Jeotgalibacillus aurantiacus: one gene and its partner. The main gene of each other region encodes a partner of the protein of the gene in region 2 in a complex. Links are inferred from orthologs where the notes say so. Each region holds a gene or a part of one and is shown on either strand. Other genes may lie near its edges. The genes, in order: rpsG and tig.

Region 1 (4,391 bases), on a different replicon or contig from region 2:
TTTTCTTCCCACTCAGCATCTCCTTCAAGAGCTTTAAGAGCAGAACCTTTGATTACTGGAATGTCGTCGCCTGGGAAGTCGTACTCAGAAAGAAGGTCACGAATTTCCATTTCAACTAGTTCAAGTAGCTCTTCGTCGTCTACCATGTCACACTTGTTCATGAATACAACAAGGTAAGGTACACCTACCTGACGAGAAAGAAGGATGTGCTCACGAGTTTGTGGCATTGGGCCGTCAGCAGCAGATACTACAAGAATACCGCCGTCCATCTGAGCAGCACCAGTGATCATGTTCTTAACATAGTCAGCGTGTCCTGGGCAGTCAACGTGTGCATAGTGACGAGAATCAGTTTCGTACTCAACGTGTGCAGTTGAGATTGTGATTCCACGCTCGCGCTCTTCTGGAGCACCATCGATTTGGTCATATGCCATAGCTGTTCCACGACCATATTTCTTGTGAAGTACAGTTGTGATTGCAGCAGTTAGAGTTGTTTTACCATGGTCAACGTGTCCGATTGTACCAATGTTAGCATGGGTTTTCGAACGGTCGAATTTTTCCTTAGCCATTTTGGAAATCCTCCTTTAGATAATGAAAAAGTTAATTTAAATTTATTTTTAATATGGATCCGGAAAGAAAGCCTTTCCGGGGTCCATAGCTTACATAAGTAGTTATACTTTATTGTAAGGGTGAAATCAATTATTCACCTTTATTTTTCTTGATGATTTCTTCACCAACAGACTTCGGTACTTCCTCATAGTGATCGAAGAACATTGAGAATGTTCCACGTCCCTGCGTGTTAGAACGAAGTGAAGTTGCGTATCCGAACATTTCAGCAAGTGGCACAAACGCTTTAACGATTTGTGTATTTCCACGAGATGCCATACCTTCTACGCGTCCACGGCGAGATGTGATGTCTCCCATGATGTCTCCCATGTATTCTTCTGGGATCATAACTTCTACGCGCATTAGCGGCTCAAGAAGAACCGGGTTACACTTAGAAACTGCATTTTTCAATGCCATAGAAGCAGCAATCTTAAACGCCATCTCAGAGGAGTCAACATCGTGGTATGAACCATCGAATAACTTCGCTTTGATGTCGATTAGAGGGTAACCAGCAAGTACACCGTTGTCAAGTGAGTCTTCAAGACCTGCTTGTACAGCCGGGATGTATTCACGTGGAACAGCTCCCCCTACGATTGCATTTTCAAATTCAAAGCCTGCTCCCTCTTCGTTTGGAGAGAATTCAATCTTAACGTGACCGAACTGACCACGACCACCAGACTGGCGGACGAATTTCCCTTCAACTTGAGCTGAGCCGCGGAATGTTTCACGGTAAGATACCTGTGGAGCACCCACGTTAGCTTCTACTTTGAATTCACGCTTCATACGGTCAACGAGGATATCAAGGTGAAGCTCACCCATACCTGCGATGATCGTCTGTCCAGTTTCCTGGTCAGTGTGCGCATGGAATGTTGGATCTTCTTCCTGAAGTTTCTGCAGCGCCTGGCTCATCTTGTCCTGGTCAGCTTTAGACTTAGGTTCGATCGCAACAGAGATAACTGGCTCAGGGAATTCCATAGACTCAAGAATAACAAGATTCTTTTCATCACATAGAGTGTCCCCTGTAGTAGTGTCTTTAAGACCTACTGCAGCAGCGATATCTCCAGCATATACTTCTCCGATTTCTTCACGAGAGTTTGCGTGCATCTGCAGGATACGTCCTACACGCTCACGCTTCCCTTTCGTTGCGTTCTGTACGTACGATCCAGAAGAAAGTACACCAGAATAAACACGGAAGAATGTAAGCTTACCTACATAAGGGTCTGTCATAACTTTGAATGCAAGCGCTGAGAATGGCTCTTCGTCGCTAGCAGGACGAACAACTTCTTCTTCAGAATCAGGAATAATTCCTGTGATCGGCTTAACATCAAGTGGTGACGGAAGGTAGTCAAGAACTGCATCAAGCAGTAGCTGAACTCCTTTGTTTTTGAAAGCAGATCCACAGATTACTGGATAGAACTCAACGTTTACAGTTCCTTTACGGATTGCAGCTTTAAGCTCTTCCTCTGTGATTTCTTCACCTTCAAGGTACTTCATCATCAGATCTTCATCAAGATCTGCTACCGCTTCAATTAGCTTTCCACGGTATTCTTCAGCCTGTTCCTTGTACTCATCTGGAATTTCGCGCTCTTCAGTACGAGTTCCAAGATCGTCTTCATAGAAGTAAGCAACGTTCTTAACAAGATCGATGATTCCTTCAAACTCATCCTCAGCTCCGATTGGAAGCTGGATTGGGTGAGCGTTAGCCTGAAGACGGTCATGTAGTGTTCCTACAGAGTATAGGAAGTCAGCCCCGATCTTATCCATTTTGTTAACGAATACGATACGAGGTACACCGTATGTTGTCGCTTGACGCCATACAGTTTCTGTTTGCGGCTCAACACCCGACTGGGCATCAAGTACACCAACAGCACCATCAAGTACGCGCAATGAACGCTCAACTTCAACAGTGAAGTCTACGTGTCCAGGAGTATCGATGATGTTTACACGGTGGCCTTTCCATTGAGCAGTTGTTGCAGCAGACGTGATAGTGATACCACGCTCCTGCTCCTGCTCCATCCAGTCCATTTGTGATGCACCTTCGTGCGTTTCACCAATTTTGTGGATACGGCCAGTGTAGTAAAGGATACGCTCCGTAGCAGTCGTTTTACCGGCATCGATGTGAGCCATGATACCGATATTACGAGTGTCTTTTAAGGAGAACTCTCTAGGCATGGGTCTTTCTCCTTCCTACTAAATGTGATTTGGTAGATAAAAGATTGGATCTTACCAGCGGTAGTGAGCAAACGCTTTGTTTGCTTCTGCCATTTTATGCATATCTTCGCGCTTCTTAACTGAAGCACCAGTGTTGTTAGCTGCATCAAGAATTTCGTTAGCAAGACGTTCTTCCATTGTCTTTTCTCCACGAAGACGTGAATAGTTTACTAACCAGCGAAGACCTAGTGTAGTACGACGTTCCGGACGAACCTCAACCGGTACCTGATAGTTTGCTCCACCAACACGGCGTGCACGTACTTCAAGAACTGGCATGATGTTTTTAAGCGCCTGGTCGAATACTTCAAGAGCATCCTTTCCAGAGCGTTCCTGCACGATTTCGAATGCGGAATAAAGGATCTTTTGAGCTGTACCCTTTTTACCGTCAATCATGATTTTGTTAACTAGACGAGTTACCAGCTTCGAGTTATGAATCGGATCCGGTAATACGTCGCGTTTTGCTACTGCACCTTTACGAGGCATGTGATTTCCTCCTTTCACAGGAAAATTACTTTCATTTATTTAAAACGTTATTACTTTTTCTCTTTTGGTCTCTTCGTACCGTATAGAGAACGACCTTGACGACGTCCGTCTACACCAGCAGTATCAAGAGCACCACGAACGATGTGGTAACGTACCCCTGGTAAATCCTTTACACGTCCTCCACGGATAAGAACAACACTGTGCTCTTGAAGGTTGTGCCCGATTCCAGGAATGTATGCAGTTACCTCAATCTGGTTTGTAAGACGCACACGAGCATATTTACGAAGAGCCGAGTTTGGCTTCTTCGGAGTCATCGTACCAACACGAGTACAAACACCGCGTTTTTGTGGAGATGAAAGGTCAGTCGCTTTCTTCTTGAAGCTGTTGTAACCTTTGTTCAATGCTGGTGAGTCAGACTTAACAACTTTAGACTGACGTGGCTTACGCACTAATTGGTTAATAGTAGGCATGAGTTTTTTCCTCCCTTCGATCTTTATTTTAAGCCCACACATCCAGGTGGTTCATTTAAGGGTAAAAACAAAGTTCTTGCAGATTCATCTACAAAAACATGTTCACTTCGTAATGGCTACCGCAGCAGCACCAACCTCGATCCCGCACGCTTTCCCCAGCTTCTTCATTGAATCCACATGGGTGATCGTTACGTTCATCTCTTCAGCGGTGAGCAAAACCTTGTCGATCACGTGCCGGTCAACGTCATCAGCGACAACGATTTCCTTCACGGACCCTGCTTTGAGCGCCTTTACAACTTGCTTGGATCCTACAATGATGTGTTTAGCCTGCGATACTTTTTCATAAGACATGATGATATCCTCCAAAGTAACAGGTTGTTGAGTAGTAGCAACCTTGAATATATTATCATCTCAAGATATGGATGTCAACAAGGTTTGCGAATTATTCTTTTTGGGAGTTCGTTTGTTTTGTAAATGCGTCTGACGTGCGTGTCTTTCCTCCTGATTCTTTGAAAGATGGACGTCATTCTATGAAGCTGCCTGCGAATCTTGCGAACGATGGCTATCATTCTGCGAACCCGTGTCGAAATCTTGCGAACATCCACTTACATTCTGTGAACCTGC
Region 2 (13,517 bases):
GTGTCACTTCCCCTGTCATCCCAACTTCACGTTTGATCGGACGATCCGTGAGAGCTGAAACAAGGGCTGTAACGATGGTAATGCCTGCTGAAGGACCGTCTTTTGGAACAGCGCCTTCCGGTACGTGAATATGAATGTCATGCTTTTCATGGAAATTCTCTTCAAGATGAAGCTGCTCTGCTTTAGAGCGGACAAATGAAAAGGCTGTTTGTGCAGATTCCTTCATCACATCTCCCAGTTTTCCGGTTAAGACGAGTTTTCCTTTACCAGGAGAGAGTGAAACTTCTATCTGAAGCGTGTCGCCGCCTACCGTTGTGTAAGCCAGTCCGGTTGCTACACCGATCTGATCCTCGGTTTCAGCCTGTCCATAACGGAATTTCTTTTTCCCGAGGTAATCAGAAAGACTCTTTGTGGTCACGACCACTTTTTTCTTTTCGCCGCTTACAACGATTTTCGCCGTTTTCCGGCAGATGGCTGCGAGCTGTCTTTCGAGACTACGTACACCAGCTTCTCTCGTGTAATAACGAACGATATCCTTGATCGCTTCATCTCTGATCTGAAGGTGGGATTTTGACAGCCCGTGCTCCTTCAACTGCTTAGGCAGCAGATGATTTTTGGCGATATTGATTTTTTCAATTTCGGTATAACCTGCGATCGTGATGATTTCCATCCGGTCACGCAATGGACCTGGAATCGTCGCCAGATTATTGGCTGTTGCAATAAACAGCACCTTTGAAAGGTCATACGGCTCTTCAATGAAATGATCACTGAACGTATTGTTCTGTTCAGGGTCCAGCACTTCAAGCATGGCAGAAGACGGATCTCCTCTGAAGTCATTGGACATTTTATCAATTTCATCGAGAAGGAAGACGGGATTAACAGTCGTTGCTTTTTTCATCCCCTGAATGATTCGTCCAGGCATTGCACCTACATACGTTCTTCTATGACCCCTGATTTCTGATTCATCACGGACACCGCCAAGTGATACTCTGACGAATTTCCGTCCAATGGATTCAGCAATTGAGCGGGCAAGGCTTGTCTTACCTACTCCAGGTGGTCCAGCGAGACATAAAATAGGACCCTTCAATGATTGTGTCATCTGCTGAACAGCCAGGTATTCGAGCACGCGTTCTTTCACTTTTTCAAGACCATAGTGGTCACGATCAAGAATTTTCTCAGCACGTTTGATGTCCAGGTCGTCATCTGTCGCATTCGTCCACGGAACGGTAATCAGCCATTCAAGATAGTTACGGATAACAGAGCTTTCTGCTGACGTGGCAGGTACTTTTTCGTATCTGTCCAGTTCTTTCATTGCGATTTTCTCAACAGATTCAGGCATCTCAGCTTTACGGATCCGCTTTGTCAGCTCTGAAATTTCACCTGTTTTCCCATCACGGTCACCAAGTTCCTTTTGGATCGCCTTCATCTGCTCACGAAGATAATATTCTTTTTGCGTGCGTTCCATAGACTTCTTCACACGCTGACCAATTTTCTTCTCCAGGCTGAGCACTTCTTTTTCATTGTTAATCGTTTCGATTAAACGGTTCAATCTTTGCTTGATATTAGTTGTATCAAGTACTTCCTGCTTCATTTTCAGCTTTAAAGGCAGGTGGGATGCAATGATATCAGCCAGTCTCCCCGGCTCTTCGATATCCAGAACAGTATTTAACGTTTCCTTGGAAATCTTTTTAGACAGAGAAATGTATTGTTCAAAGTAATCCGTCAGCGTTCTCATCAGCGCCTCAAGCTCTGGCGTTTTCTCCGGATCATCAGGTTTAGTTTCAATTTCTACAGTAAAAAACGGCTCTTTTTCTGAGTAAGAAGTAATAGCGGCACGCTCCAGCCCTTCAACAAGCACACGAATCGTGCCATTAGGAAGCTTAAGCATCTGCTTTACTTTTGTTAAAGTACCCATTTCAGCTAAATCATTTTCGTCCGGCTGATCGATCGCCATGTCTTTTTGAGTTGAAAGGAAAATCAGATGATCTTCCATCATTGCTTTTTCCAGTGCCGCAATGGATTTTTCTCTGCCGACGTCAATATGAAGAACCATCGAAGGATAAACGAGAAGTCCGCGCAAAGGAAGCAGTGGTAATGTGTATTGTTTTTTTTCAGTCATTGATAAGGCACCTCCATAACAGGCGATTCTGCCTGAAAAACTCAAGTAGTGTTACTTTACCCTTAATTGCATGTGACATCCGTCAAAACGTGTTTTCAGGAAGAAAAAAGCTGACTCGATAAGCAATTTAACGAGTCAGCTTTCGTATCTTAAGCGTCAGGCAGATGTTCGTTGTTCATCATCAGGCTCGAGTCTGGTTCCATCTTCAAGAATAAGAATCGGTCTCTCTGTCTGATCCACAGCCCCTTTAGTGATGATACATTTCTTAATATCTTCACGGGATGGAAGATCAAACATGACATCAAGCATCAGATTCTCAATAATGGAGCGAAGACCACGTGCGCCCGTTTTGCGCTCAATGGCTTTACGGGAAATTTCACGCAACGCTTCTTCTTCAAACTCAAGTTCAACATCATCCAGCTCAAGCATCTTCTGATACTGCTTAACAAGAGCATTTTTCGGCTGGGTTAAAATAGATACTAGCGCTTCTTCATCAAGCTGCTCAAGCGTTGCCGTTACAGGCAGACGTCCGATAAATTCAGGGATTAACCCGAATTTTAACAGGTCTTCCGGAACGAGCTTGGCAAGAAGTTCACGTTCAGTTACATCATCTTTACTGCCACCGGAACCAAATCCGATCACTTTCTGTCCAAGACGGCGTTTGATAATCTGATCGACTCCGTCAAAGGCACCGCCGACAATAAACAGAATGTTCGTCGTATCGATCTGAATAAATTCCTGATGCGGGTGCTTACGTCCACCCTGTGGCGGAACGCTCGCTGTTGTTCCTTCAAGGATTTTCAATAGCGCCTGCTGTACACCTTCACCTGAAACATCTCTTGTAATCGAAGGGTTTTCAGATTTACGTGCCACTTTATCGATTTCATCAATATAAATAATACCCTTTTCAGCGCGTTCCACATCATAGTCTGCAGCCTGGATCAGCTTCAGAAGAATGTTTTCCACATCTTCACCAACATAACCCGCTTCAGTCAGTGATGTCGCATCCGCAATCGCAAAAGGAACATTAAGAATTCTGGCCAGTGTCTGCGCTAGTAGTGTCTTACCGGAACCGGTTGGACCGATCAGGCAGATATTACTTTTCGCAAGTTCTACATCATCAACCTTGCTGTTGGATTTAATCCGTTTATAGTGGTTATAGACCGCAACAGAAAGGGACTTTTTAGCCCGTTCCTGACCAATGACGTAATCCCCTAGAATAGAAAGGATTTCCTTTGGCTTTGGAACGTCTTTAAATTCCACTTCTTCTTCTGTACCAAGCTCTTCTTCCACGATTTCTGTGCAAAGCTCAATACATTCATCACAAATATATACGCCAGGACCAGCTACAAGCTTTCGAACCTGTTCTTGAGTTTTTCCGCAAAAAGAACATTTCAGCTGTCCTTTTTCATCATTAAATTTGAACATTCCATTCACCCCTTTTTCAGTCTCATACCGCAGTATGACGCGCAGCCAGGATCTTTATCCGCAGGCCGCAGGAACTCCGTGACTGTCTGTAGCATGAATTGTACCACAGTGAAACCTAAGACGAAACTAACATGATTTCTTCAATATGCTGCCAAAAAACGAGTTATGTATAACAATTGTAGGTCTTATGTTATAAAACAAGGCACGATATGATCGCGCCTTGCTTCATCTCTATATACTATTATGCAACAGTTTTGCTGTTATCTACAAGAAAATCGATCGCTTTTTGTACGCGAAGGTCATTTTCAAGGATTTCAGTAGATCCACCAAGCGCTGCTTTGATCTGATCAACTGTCATATTGAACTGCTGTGTCATGCTTGAAAGCTCTTCGTTTACATCTTCTTCTGTAACCGTAATGTTCTCTTCGTTAGCAATCGCTTCAAGAACCAGGTTCACACGAACACGCTTTGCTGCGTCTTCTTTCATCTGGCCGCGAAGTGTTGCTTCATCCTGACCGCTGAACTGGAAGTAAAGCTCAAGGTTCATGCCCTGTGCACCAAGACGCTGTTCGAATTCCTGCATCATGCGATCAACTTCAGTGTCAACCATTGCGTCTGGAACGTCGATTTCTGCGTTGTCAGAAGCTTTTTCCACAAGTGTGTCACGAAGCTCTGTTTCAGCAGCATTTTTCTTGTCTTCTTCAAGACGCTTTTTCGTCTTTTCTTTCAGTTCTGCAAGTGTTTCCACTTCTTCGTCTGCATCTTTAGCAAACTCATCGTTAAGCTCCGGAAGTTCCTTTGCTTTGATTTCGTGGATTTTCACTTTAAATACTGCAGGCTTACCAGCAAGCTCCTCAGCGTGGTATTCTTCAGGGAACGTTACTTCAACATCCTTTTCTTCTCCAGCTGCAAGACCTACAAGCTGCTCTTCAAATCCAGGAATGAATGAACCTGAACCGATTTCAAGAGAGTAGTTATCTGCCTGACCGCCTTCAAACGCTTCGTCTCCTACGAAACCTTCAAAGTCAAGAACAACAGTATCGCCGTTTTCAACATTTCCTTCTTCTTTCACAACAAGCTCAGCCTGACGCTCCTGAAGTGCCTTCAGTTCAGCATCAACATCCTCATCCGTTACTTCAGTATCCATCTTTTCCACTTCTAAGCCTTTGTATTCACCAAGCTTTACTTCAGGCTTTACTGTTACTTTAGCAGTAAAGATCAGTTCTTTGCCTTTTTCGATCTGCTCAACATCGATTTCAGGACGATCCACTGGTGTAATACCCGTTTCTTCAACAGCTTTTGCATACGCTTCAGGAAGAATTTCATCTAAAGCATCCTGATAAAGAGATTCTACGCCGAAACGCTTTTCGAACATTTGACGAGGCATTTTCCCTTTACGGAAACCTGGTACGTTGATTTGCTTTACAACCTTTTTGAATGCAGCGTCTAATCCGCTGTTTACAGTAGCAGCGTCAACTTCAACCGTTAAAACTCCTACATTTCCTTCTTGCTTTTCCCATTTTGCTGACATAAATAATTCCCTCCAAAACATCTATTATTAAGTTAATGGTTTCATGTTTAACTCATGAAATCAATGATTCTTTGAATTTTGACATCAAGAATCCCATTATGCAACCATTTAATTATAACACAGGTTATACGTGTTTCAACCGCAAACCATTACAGGTCATTTTCTTTTTCAACAGACTGTATTTCCTGCTTCAGACCACTGTACGGATAACCGTTCCAGGCATCCTCAGCCCCGAGATATTCCTTCGCAAGACGAACATATCCTTCAGCGATTGCCTCCGGTTTCGTCTCTTTCCATAAAAGGGGATAGAGCAGGAAAATGTGTTTCTTCATGAGATCTATGGCAATATTGACGAGATGAGGCTCCTGTCCTTCCTCTTCAATCAACCGGATTGCACGATCAATCTGTTCCTGATCAAACGGATCAACGAGTTCAGATGGGCAAACCGAAATCTCAATTCCCCATTTACGGATAACCACTTCATCATTCACGGACTGTTCCCGCATAATGTTAAGCAGCATCGTTTTGATAAAGGGGTGTGTATCATCGTGTTCAGCTGCATCAATCAGATCCTGTTTGATCGGATGAATGTTTTGTCTTGATAAGGCAGCGAGCTGAATGGTCTGCTGTTCAAGTCCTTTTTCCAAATGAAAGGATTCGAACGATTTCTCCTCGCGTTCCGAATCATGCGCTTTTTTTTCACTGATGTTCATCAGGTGAGTAAAGCGTTCCGCACGCTCACCCGCAAGTGTTCCTTCATCAATTAAAGGCTGAATGAGTGATTTGATCTCATCATGTTTCCTTAACTGTATGAGATTCATTACAAGAAGCTCGAGAATTTCTTCGTATTCCCCGATCCCTTCCCGCAGCATCCGTTCACAAACTGATTTTGAATCCATCCATTGACGGTCTTCATAGTAGGCGACTGCAAGCGATGTGCAGACGGCCTGGTCATTCGGATCCAACTCAATTGCCTGTTCTAAAAGCTGTATAGCCTCTGTATGGTACTGCCCCTGCAAAAGCTCCAGCGCCTGCTCTACCAGACGTTCTTTTAAACCTGGAAACGGAATGACGTTTTCTTTAAATTTCGTTTGATCATCCATACCGGATCCACCTTCCGTGTCAATCTTATCTGTTCATTGAGTGTAGCACTGGGCAAAATAAAAATCCAGAAATGCGCTGAGTATAGGGGAGTTCGCTTGAAGGAGATGGGTTTATAAAGACCGGGCTGGACTCACCCTTCGCTTTCCGCGGCCGCGCGGTGAGCCGGCTAGTGCTCCGCACTACGCCGTCTCACCTGTCGCTTCTCTGCCGCAGGAGTCTACGGATGAGTCCAGCCCTCTGTGTAGATAATCTTCTTAAGGATTTTTCTTTTTTGATAAAGGGCTAATACATGGCCAGATCCCACAGGTAAATCCTTAAAAAATCATGTAAATCATATTATGTTCAGGATCTCGGTCAGTTTTGATATTGTGAAGTCGGGTTGTATGTTTTTTGCTGATGGTTTGTTTGTCCGGTTAATCCAGGCTGTTTTGATTCCAAGGTTCTGGGCACCGGCAATGTCACTTCTTAAGGAATCACCTATATGCAGAACCTCATCTGCTGACAAGTTATATTTCTTGAGCGCATAGTCAAACATTTCGGAGCGGGGTTTGTATGATTTAACATCTTCGCTTGTGATCACTTCTTCAAAGGGGAGGTGATGAAGAGAGATTGCTGATAAAATGTCTGCCCGGTCAATGTTTGAGAGGATGTAAACGGGAAGCTTATTTTGAAGACCTTCAATAAACTCGATTGCGTCAGTGAAGATCATTGGTTTCTGCCAATGCTCAAACATCCATTCACTCAGCGTAGTTTCATCTAAAGATGAATCAAAATGAGAGAGGGTACGTCTGAGTGATTGTGTTTCAAGATCTCTTTGTGTTTGAAAATCATCACCAAAACTTTGGATAAATGAATCAGAGAAATCTTTCCACCAATAACCTCCGATTTCAGAAGCAGTTGCGTCGGTATTCGAGCTTTCTTTTATCCGATTGCAAATATCCCTGATGATGACATCATCTTCATGTACGACAGTGCCGTAAAAATCTAAGAAAAGTGCTTTGATTTTCATTCCATCCACTCCTGACCTTCAAGTTGATTATGATCATACTATTACAAAAAACGCTGCCACAGGATTAACCGTGTGGCAGCGTTTTTGATCTTTATGTAACCCTGCATAGCAGGAGTTCGTGATGTTGTAATGGCGTCCCAGGAGAGATTCGAACTCCCGACCGCGTTGAAAACGAAGGCTTTCCGATAGCCCTGCTACGTAAGTTGAATCGGTCATTGATCGATCTGCCGATTATTTACGTATATCTTAGCATTTAGACTATAGGAAATCAACGAGTTTCTTCTATATAATATTTGCGTATTTTCATTATTAAGTTCCACAGTAAAATATCTTCAATAGAATTTACTTTTCTATTATCTGTTATTATTTAATTATAAAAATTACGGGGGTGGCTTATGAAACTAAATAAGTCCGTTAAAAACATATTAAAATCTTCAGACAAAATAAACTTCGTTTCCGATACAACTGATTTTTTCAATTTTTGCGAAAAAAACTTTATTGAGCATTTAACTATTGTCAGAACTCCATTAAATTTAATTGGGCAGAATTGTATAGTTTTTTTACAGACGCATTTATATAGAATAAAATTACTGGTAAAAGCTTATATTCACGGACTAAACGCAAACAATCCTGAAATTTCTGTTTTAGCTTTACGCGCGATTTTTGAAACAACAGGTTCATTAGCTTACATGCACAAAAAATATAATCAATATCTTGACGAAACAATTACAATGATCGATTTTGATCACGAATTAGAACGACTTTATTTAGGGGTAAAAAGTAAAAACGAAAAAACCATTGACTACCTTGATCCAATAAATGTTATGAAACTTATTGACTCATTGGACTCCTACATGAAAAAGTATAAAAATATTAAGACGGCTACATTCAGAATATCTTACGATGAATTATCAGAAAGAGTTCATCCGAACAGTTACAGTTATTACTTAGGGCACACTGTTTCTTTAGAAGAATATAAAATCAGTTTTACAAGAGATAAAGAAATTCACAATTTAGTGCATTTCCATCTTGAGGAATTTTGCATTGCGATTAAATTGTATATGGAAATTTACACAGACCTTAAAAAAAAGGTAGAAATTAACGAAGATATTCCATTTAAAGAGACTTTTCATTTCAAAAACTATTAGTTAATGGAAAATACTTTTAAACTATAATGATTTGGGAGGGGCCACGTTAGCCCCCGCCTGTTAACGCTTATTCTCCCGGCAACTCAAACGTTACTGAAACACCCTGTCCGTCTTTTAGTCCGATCATCCCTATGATCTTACCGTTTTGCTGTTTGATATATTCAGTAATCGTCTTTAATTCTTCCGTTGTCTCGGCTGTCCGATTATACACCGTCACTTTTTTCATCCGAACACCACACTAGCAACTTTCGGATCAGACGCTAACTTGTCCGCAATGTGCGCCTGCAACTCTGCGGTAAGCGTAATCTCTGCCGGTAGCTCAATCGTAAAGTCATCGGCAGCCTGCCCGTTTGCAACCATCGCCTTGACTACTTCTGTAACCGCCTTCTCGATGAAATGTACCGGATTAACCGTGGAAATTTCCGTATGGATGTCGCGTCCTTCTGCGTCCTTCGCTGTCATCGATCTGTACGCGTGCCCGTATCGCCCTTCGTGTTCCTTATACGTAATTGTGATTGTTTTCATTTATCATCGTCTCCCTTTTCGTTTGTGTGTGTTTATTTTAGTATCTCGTTGATCGGCGAGCTGCTTGAATATGCTTAAACGCAGGGTGCGTCATTTTCAGTGTGGTAAACGGCCTTTTCACACCGGTAATCTTCGCCTGCTTTAATTCTTCAAGTTGCGCCTGTTCCGGCGTCTGCAATCCACGCGAAAGAGTTCGGTATAGGTGCGTCACCTTTTGCTTGGCAAAGTCATCGGATAGATTCGGCATGATTTCCGCAAGCTGTTTGATGACTTCGGAAAACGCCGATTCTGATTCAAGCGTTTCAAGTCTCGATTCGTAAGCATTGATTGCGTCTAACACTTCCGCTTTATTCCCGGCAAAGGTTAACGCGGTTTTCAATTCCACACTCGCTTGCTTGATGAACTCACGATCCGTTGCAGATACGTAGTGTTGTGATCTCATTGCCACCTTTGTTTGATGCTCGATTGCCCCTTCGATCTGCTCACGGAACTCAATGTCGATCTCTTTCACTTTGCGTTCAAGCTCTCGGATTAACTCGCTGATTTCGTAATCCCGTGCGCCTGGTACGCTGTATGTCGGATGATCGCTCTCGTTAATCTTGTCGACTGCCTTGCGAAACTTCGTTACCTCTTGTTCTACCTGTCGCTGATACGTTTGTTTTAAATCCATCCGTCATTTCCCCTTTATCTCGTTTTATTGTTTGCATTGCCAATGAACGGCAACTCAACGTTAGTTGTTTTCAGCTCGATCGTAAGCCCATTCGAATTGCAGTAATACTGGGCGATTCTTTCAGCGTCATAGTACGCCGGTCGATCCGGTTGATCCGTTTGATATTTACACTCAAACAACCGTGAACTATCTACCCTCGACCGGATCACAATTTCAACGTTTCTGCCGTCCTTCTGTATGAGTACGGACACCTTTCCGACCATGTCCTCTATCTTTTCTTCGTACACCTTCATTTTTCTCGAACCTCCTTCGTGGTCGTGGCGGTTGCCACTCGAATGTCTGTCGGCGTAAATGCGTCAATGTATCGTCAGTTTCAATCAATTTGTATAGCCAATGCGCCCGGCGGTCGTGGTAAAACGCTTGCTCTCGGTTGCGCCGATCCCTTTTCATTCGTATCTTTTTAAACGTTAGTCGTGCTATCGTTGCCCTCTCCTATCTGCTCGTTTTCCAATTGTAAATCTGACGTTACCTCTCGTGTCCTGCCGGCGCATACGTTCATAAACGGTCAATAGCCGTGCTGCCATGATCCGATACTGCTCGGACACTTTCACTTTGTTCACCCGTTCTTCTAAATCTGTATAAGCGAAGTAGTGTGCGGTTCGTAGCGCGATTTGTTGCGTGCCGTCGTACTCTGCGTATGCAAGGATCAACCGGGCGTCCTCGGGTTTCACCTTTTGGTCAATCGCATAATCATGTTCGCGCATGGATCGTTCAATCCACGATTTACAATCCGTCATGTCAACCTTCGGGACACCTCTGAAACGTGTCAGCAACTGTTCAGCAAGCGTCTGTTTGTCCGTCATTCTGTCTCTCCCTTTCGTCTTTGAGCCGTTCAAACTCGGCTTGGTCGCTAAAAATGCGTGTTAACCCCTCGTCGATTAACGTCGGCCAGTCTTGCTCATACAGGTTGAACGTTGTCACATCGCTTGACTGCGACCATTCATAGTACTTTTCATAGCGTCCCTTCTCCGGCTTTCTTTCTGTTCTGACGTTTTTCAGCAACGGCAATCCCCCTTAGTTTTGCGACGGTTTCAACAGGCAGGAGATCGCTGATCGACGTCGTGAGTGGCTGAACCTTTCGTTTTGGCTTGCGTTTCTTCTTCAATATGGTCGCTCCTTTTCGCGGAATACTTTTTAGGGTTATTAGATCGCTCAGAATCACTTTTTTATAGCGAAAAAGGCGGTTATAACCCTGTTTTTACGAGTGGAATATTTACGGTAAGGTATTAGGTCTTGATGATCGTTTTTTGCGGATTAGTGGGGTTATAAACGAGGCCTAAATAATCGGATTTGATTCGTCTGTACATGGCCTTGAGCCATAATCACATCACCATTTTCATCAATTTCTGTTCGCTCGATGTCGGCGTACTCAAGTAGCTTGCGGATATGCACAGGGTATGTCGAATACACCCGCCAATATCCCTCGGAAGGCTCATAGCTGTACAATGTTTCTTGTTCTTCTCTTTTGTATGTCACGTCTTGTCACCGCCCTTCAATCGGGCAAGGACGGCGCAAGTCAACCGGTCCTGGTCAATGATCCTAACGATGATTTCATACTTTGGATCACTTTCGACTGCCTCGATGACTGCGGGTGATACGCTGTAGACTTCATTCAACGCTAACCGCCTCGACCTGCTGTGAGTAATATGCCTTAACATCCATCACGAGTTTTTCGTAAACTTCCGGCATTGTAATGCCTTGTCTATGCGCCAATCTCTCTAACAGCTTTCTATTTGAGTAAGGATCGCAGGACTGTAGCATGAACAATACCACCGGCAAACTACCCTTTCGTGAGTTACATGACCGGCAGGCTGCGACAACGTTCCCGATTTCATTCGAGCCTTTTCTGACCCGAGGGACAACGTGATCTATAGTTGCCTTTTCGTAGGGTAATTCACTTTGGCAATACGCACACGATCCCTCATTCAAAACAAATGCGATTTCATATGAAGTAACGTTACCGCGCGTCCCCACTTTTGATTGACTGTGTACTCGTTTAGCCCTTCCGATAGCCGACGCCCGGTATTCCGAGTTATATTCTTTTTGGCAAGACCGGCAGATCGTTTTTCTTCTGTCTGCGTTAGCTGACTGAATATTGAAATCGTCTAATCGTTTGACCTCGTTGCATTTACGGCAAGTTTTAAGCAAGGTAATCACGACCTTGTTCACATTCAAGTGCGCTCACTCTGCCGTTAATATCCTCTGTTCGGTCGTCGATCCTGTCGATCTTTGCCTCAAGCCTCATTAAAATTTCGATAATCTTCAAGTACGCTTGTTCTTCCATTACATCCCGTCCCCTTTTTAGTTTTATTCATTTATAATCCCGTGTAACTTTTTCTGTGTATCGCGTATTTCCTTCGCGACATAAGTCTTTCCGGTTGCCTCAATTTGAGCGAGGGCAAGCAGATAAATCGCCATAGTCAGCATTTTTGTTTCCATCCCATTAACTCCCTTCTATTAAAATGGTAGACTGTTTTGAACCATAGTTTCGCCAGGCAACGTGTATAGTCCGTCATTATCTGCGAACACTTGCCCCGATTTGACCAACTCAGACAAGCGTAAATGTTGAACCGGCACATCATCCCGATTCCACCTCACCTTAAAACCTTCATCTGCTGTATCTGCTTTGCTCACCGAAACATGTTCTGATAACATAAGCTGCTGTAATTCGCCCGCGCCCGTAAGATACCGTTTTGACTTGCCTGCATGCGATGGGTTGCCGGAATGGTAACTCATTTCCGATCACCGCCGAATAAGTCCGCGGTCTTTTTCATCTGTTCTATCCTTTCGATTCCGTATCTCTCTCGAACTTTCCTAGCAACTTCGTCGCTGACGTGCATTCGATCAGTCTCAATGAACGCGATCGTCTGCCTCGAAACACCGATTTCACTTGCGAACTGTTCCTGCGTAAGATTGTTTACCTTCCTAATTTGCTTTAGTAGTTCCGCATTCAACTCGCAGCCTCCCTCTTAATTAAAATTATTGTTTATCGTTGCTTATTAAAAAACGGCAGGCTTATCGGTTACCTGCTCATATATATTAAAAATGAATGTGTTTGCCGTAAGACTTCGCCCTGTTCGATTCCATTCTTAAACGATGATCGCCATACTTCTCTGTAAGGTAAGCGTCTATTTCTTCTCGACTTGATTTCTGCAAATAAATATTGCTAGGCTCCCGATCAACCTCGCGTTGCCCATACGTCACATAAACACTCGATTTCCCTGCGCCGGACTCGTCAACTTCCGATGTATTCTTCCGCCTGTTCCCGGTTCCGTCCGCATAGATTAAGTAATCAAGTTTTACTGCGTCCCCGATCGGTATTTCCACCGCACCATCACGCGCCCTCTTTTCGTGTAGTTGCTCAACCGTGAGTCCCTGTCGATCAGCCGTCGCTTGTTGGCGTTTGTCCCGGCGTCTTGCAGTGTCGTATCTGTTTTTACAGACGTCCGAACAGCACTTACGCTTATTCGCCCGGCTGTCCTCGAAGTAATAGTCACAATGTTGGCAACGCTTGATCCGCCTGTTGTCGCTAAAATCGATCTCCCCCGCCTGCGCCTGTTCAATGAACCTCTCGACTTCATCACGACTTAAACCCGCAGTCTGTCGGCGATAAAACTCCGTTACCTCTGCGCTGATCTCGACCTTTTTCAATTTCCCCATCATTATCGCTCCCTTTTTAATAGTTCGTAATACCTACATCGATTGCACGTTGAATAAACCGATTGTACGTTTTCGGTACTAATAACTTATTTATATCTATGAACACCCGTATTACTCTCCGTTAACAGCGTCTTTCCATCGGTTATCATACTCCCTTCGTTTAACAAACCGTCTGATCTCTGTTGTGTCGAGAAGCATTGTCGCTACATCAATAACCGAATGCTCCGGCAATGCTCGGAATGATTCTTCATCGGTTGCCGGTT

The links.
Region 1: the proteins of tig (region 2) and rpsG are in contact, whole or in part, in a crystal structure (PDB 3GTY), measured with the Thermotoga maritima proteins. The link is inferred for Jeotgalibacillus aurantiacus from one-to-one orthologs. Residues at the interface, in WP_004081061.1 of Thermotoga maritima: Glu122, Val124, Val129, Leu130, Tyr133, Glu188, Gly259, Ile262, Tyr263, Glu266, Ser270, Glu273, Gln274, Glu277, Arg308, Gln311, Ile312, Ser315, Tyr316, Glu325, Arg329, Arg336, Leu363, Phe366, Trp367, Arg373, Leu377, Arg381, Leu384, Glu387; in WP_004081843.1 of Thermotoga maritima: Lys34, Lys52, Lys55, Glu59, Arg62, Gln63, Glu66, Asn67, Lys69, Val71, Arg95, Ala109, Lys110, Lys111, Gly112, Arg113, Pro114, Glu117, Glu121, Ile124, Ala125, Tyr127, Asn128, Asn129, Thr130, Gly131, Lys135, Asp139, Arg142, Met143.

What each region holds. Positions count from the first base shown.
Region 1 is NZ_JACNMS010000008.1:41,854-46,244, forward strand. What follows is about bases 1,563-4,391. They hold rpsG (30S ribosomal protein S7), read right to left. Parts: upstream 3,298-4,391; coding sequence 2,827-3,297; downstream 1,563-2,826. Other genes in these bases: fusA (elongation factor G), read right to left, coding at 1,563-2,775; rpsL (30S ribosomal protein S12), read right to left, coding at 3,348-3,767; H7968_RS17065 (50S ribosomal protein L7ae-like protein), read right to left, coding at 3,870-4,118. In the rest of the region: tuf (elongation factor Tu), read right to left, coding at 1-566; more of fusA, read right to left, coding at 697-1,562.
Region 2 is NZ_JACNMS010000004.1:199,276-212,792, reverse strand. Bases 2,934-5,911 are described here. They hold tig (trigger factor), read right to left. Parts: upstream 5,079-5,911; coding sequence 3,789-5,078; downstream 2,934-3,788. Other genes in these bases: H7968_RS13885 (tetratricopeptide repeat protein), read right to left, coding at 5,228-5,911; clpX (ATP-dependent protease ATP-binding subunit ClpX), read right to left, coding at 2,934-3,547. Outside these bases: lon (endopeptidase La), read right to left, coding at 1-2,119; more of clpX, read right to left, coding at 2,276-2,933; more of H7968_RS13885, read right to left, coding at 5,912-6,181; H7968_RS13880 (HAD family hydrolase), read right to left, coding at 6,514-7,191; H7968_RS13875 (hypothetical protein), read left to right, coding at 7,587-8,339; H7968_RS13870 (hypothetical protein), read right to left, coding at 8,407-8,565; H7968_RS13865 (hypothetical protein), read right to left, coding at 8,562-8,864; H7968_RS13860 (hypothetical protein), read right to left, coding at 8,902-9,534; H7968_RS13855 (hypothetical protein), read right to left, coding at 9,549-9,827; H7968_RS13850 (hypothetical protein), read right to left, coding at 10,011-10,397; H7968_RS13845 (hypothetical protein), read right to left, coding at 10,547-10,699; H7968_RS13840 (hypothetical protein), read right to left, coding at 11,203-11,355; H7968_RS13830 (hypothetical protein), read right to left, coding at 11,735-11,878; H7968_RS18050 (hypothetical protein), read right to left, coding at 11,902-12,033; H7968_RS18180 (helix-turn-helix transcriptional regulator), read right to left, coding at 12,327-12,548; H7968_RS13820 (hypothetical protein), read right to left, coding at 12,634-13,254; H7968_RS13815 (TOTE conflict system archaeo-eukaryotic primase domain-containing protein), read right to left, coding at 13,366-13,517. UniProt on the Bacillus subtilis protein: Involved in protein export. Acts as a chaperone by maintaining the newly synthesized protein in an open conformation. Functions as a peptidyl-prolyl cis-trans isomerase.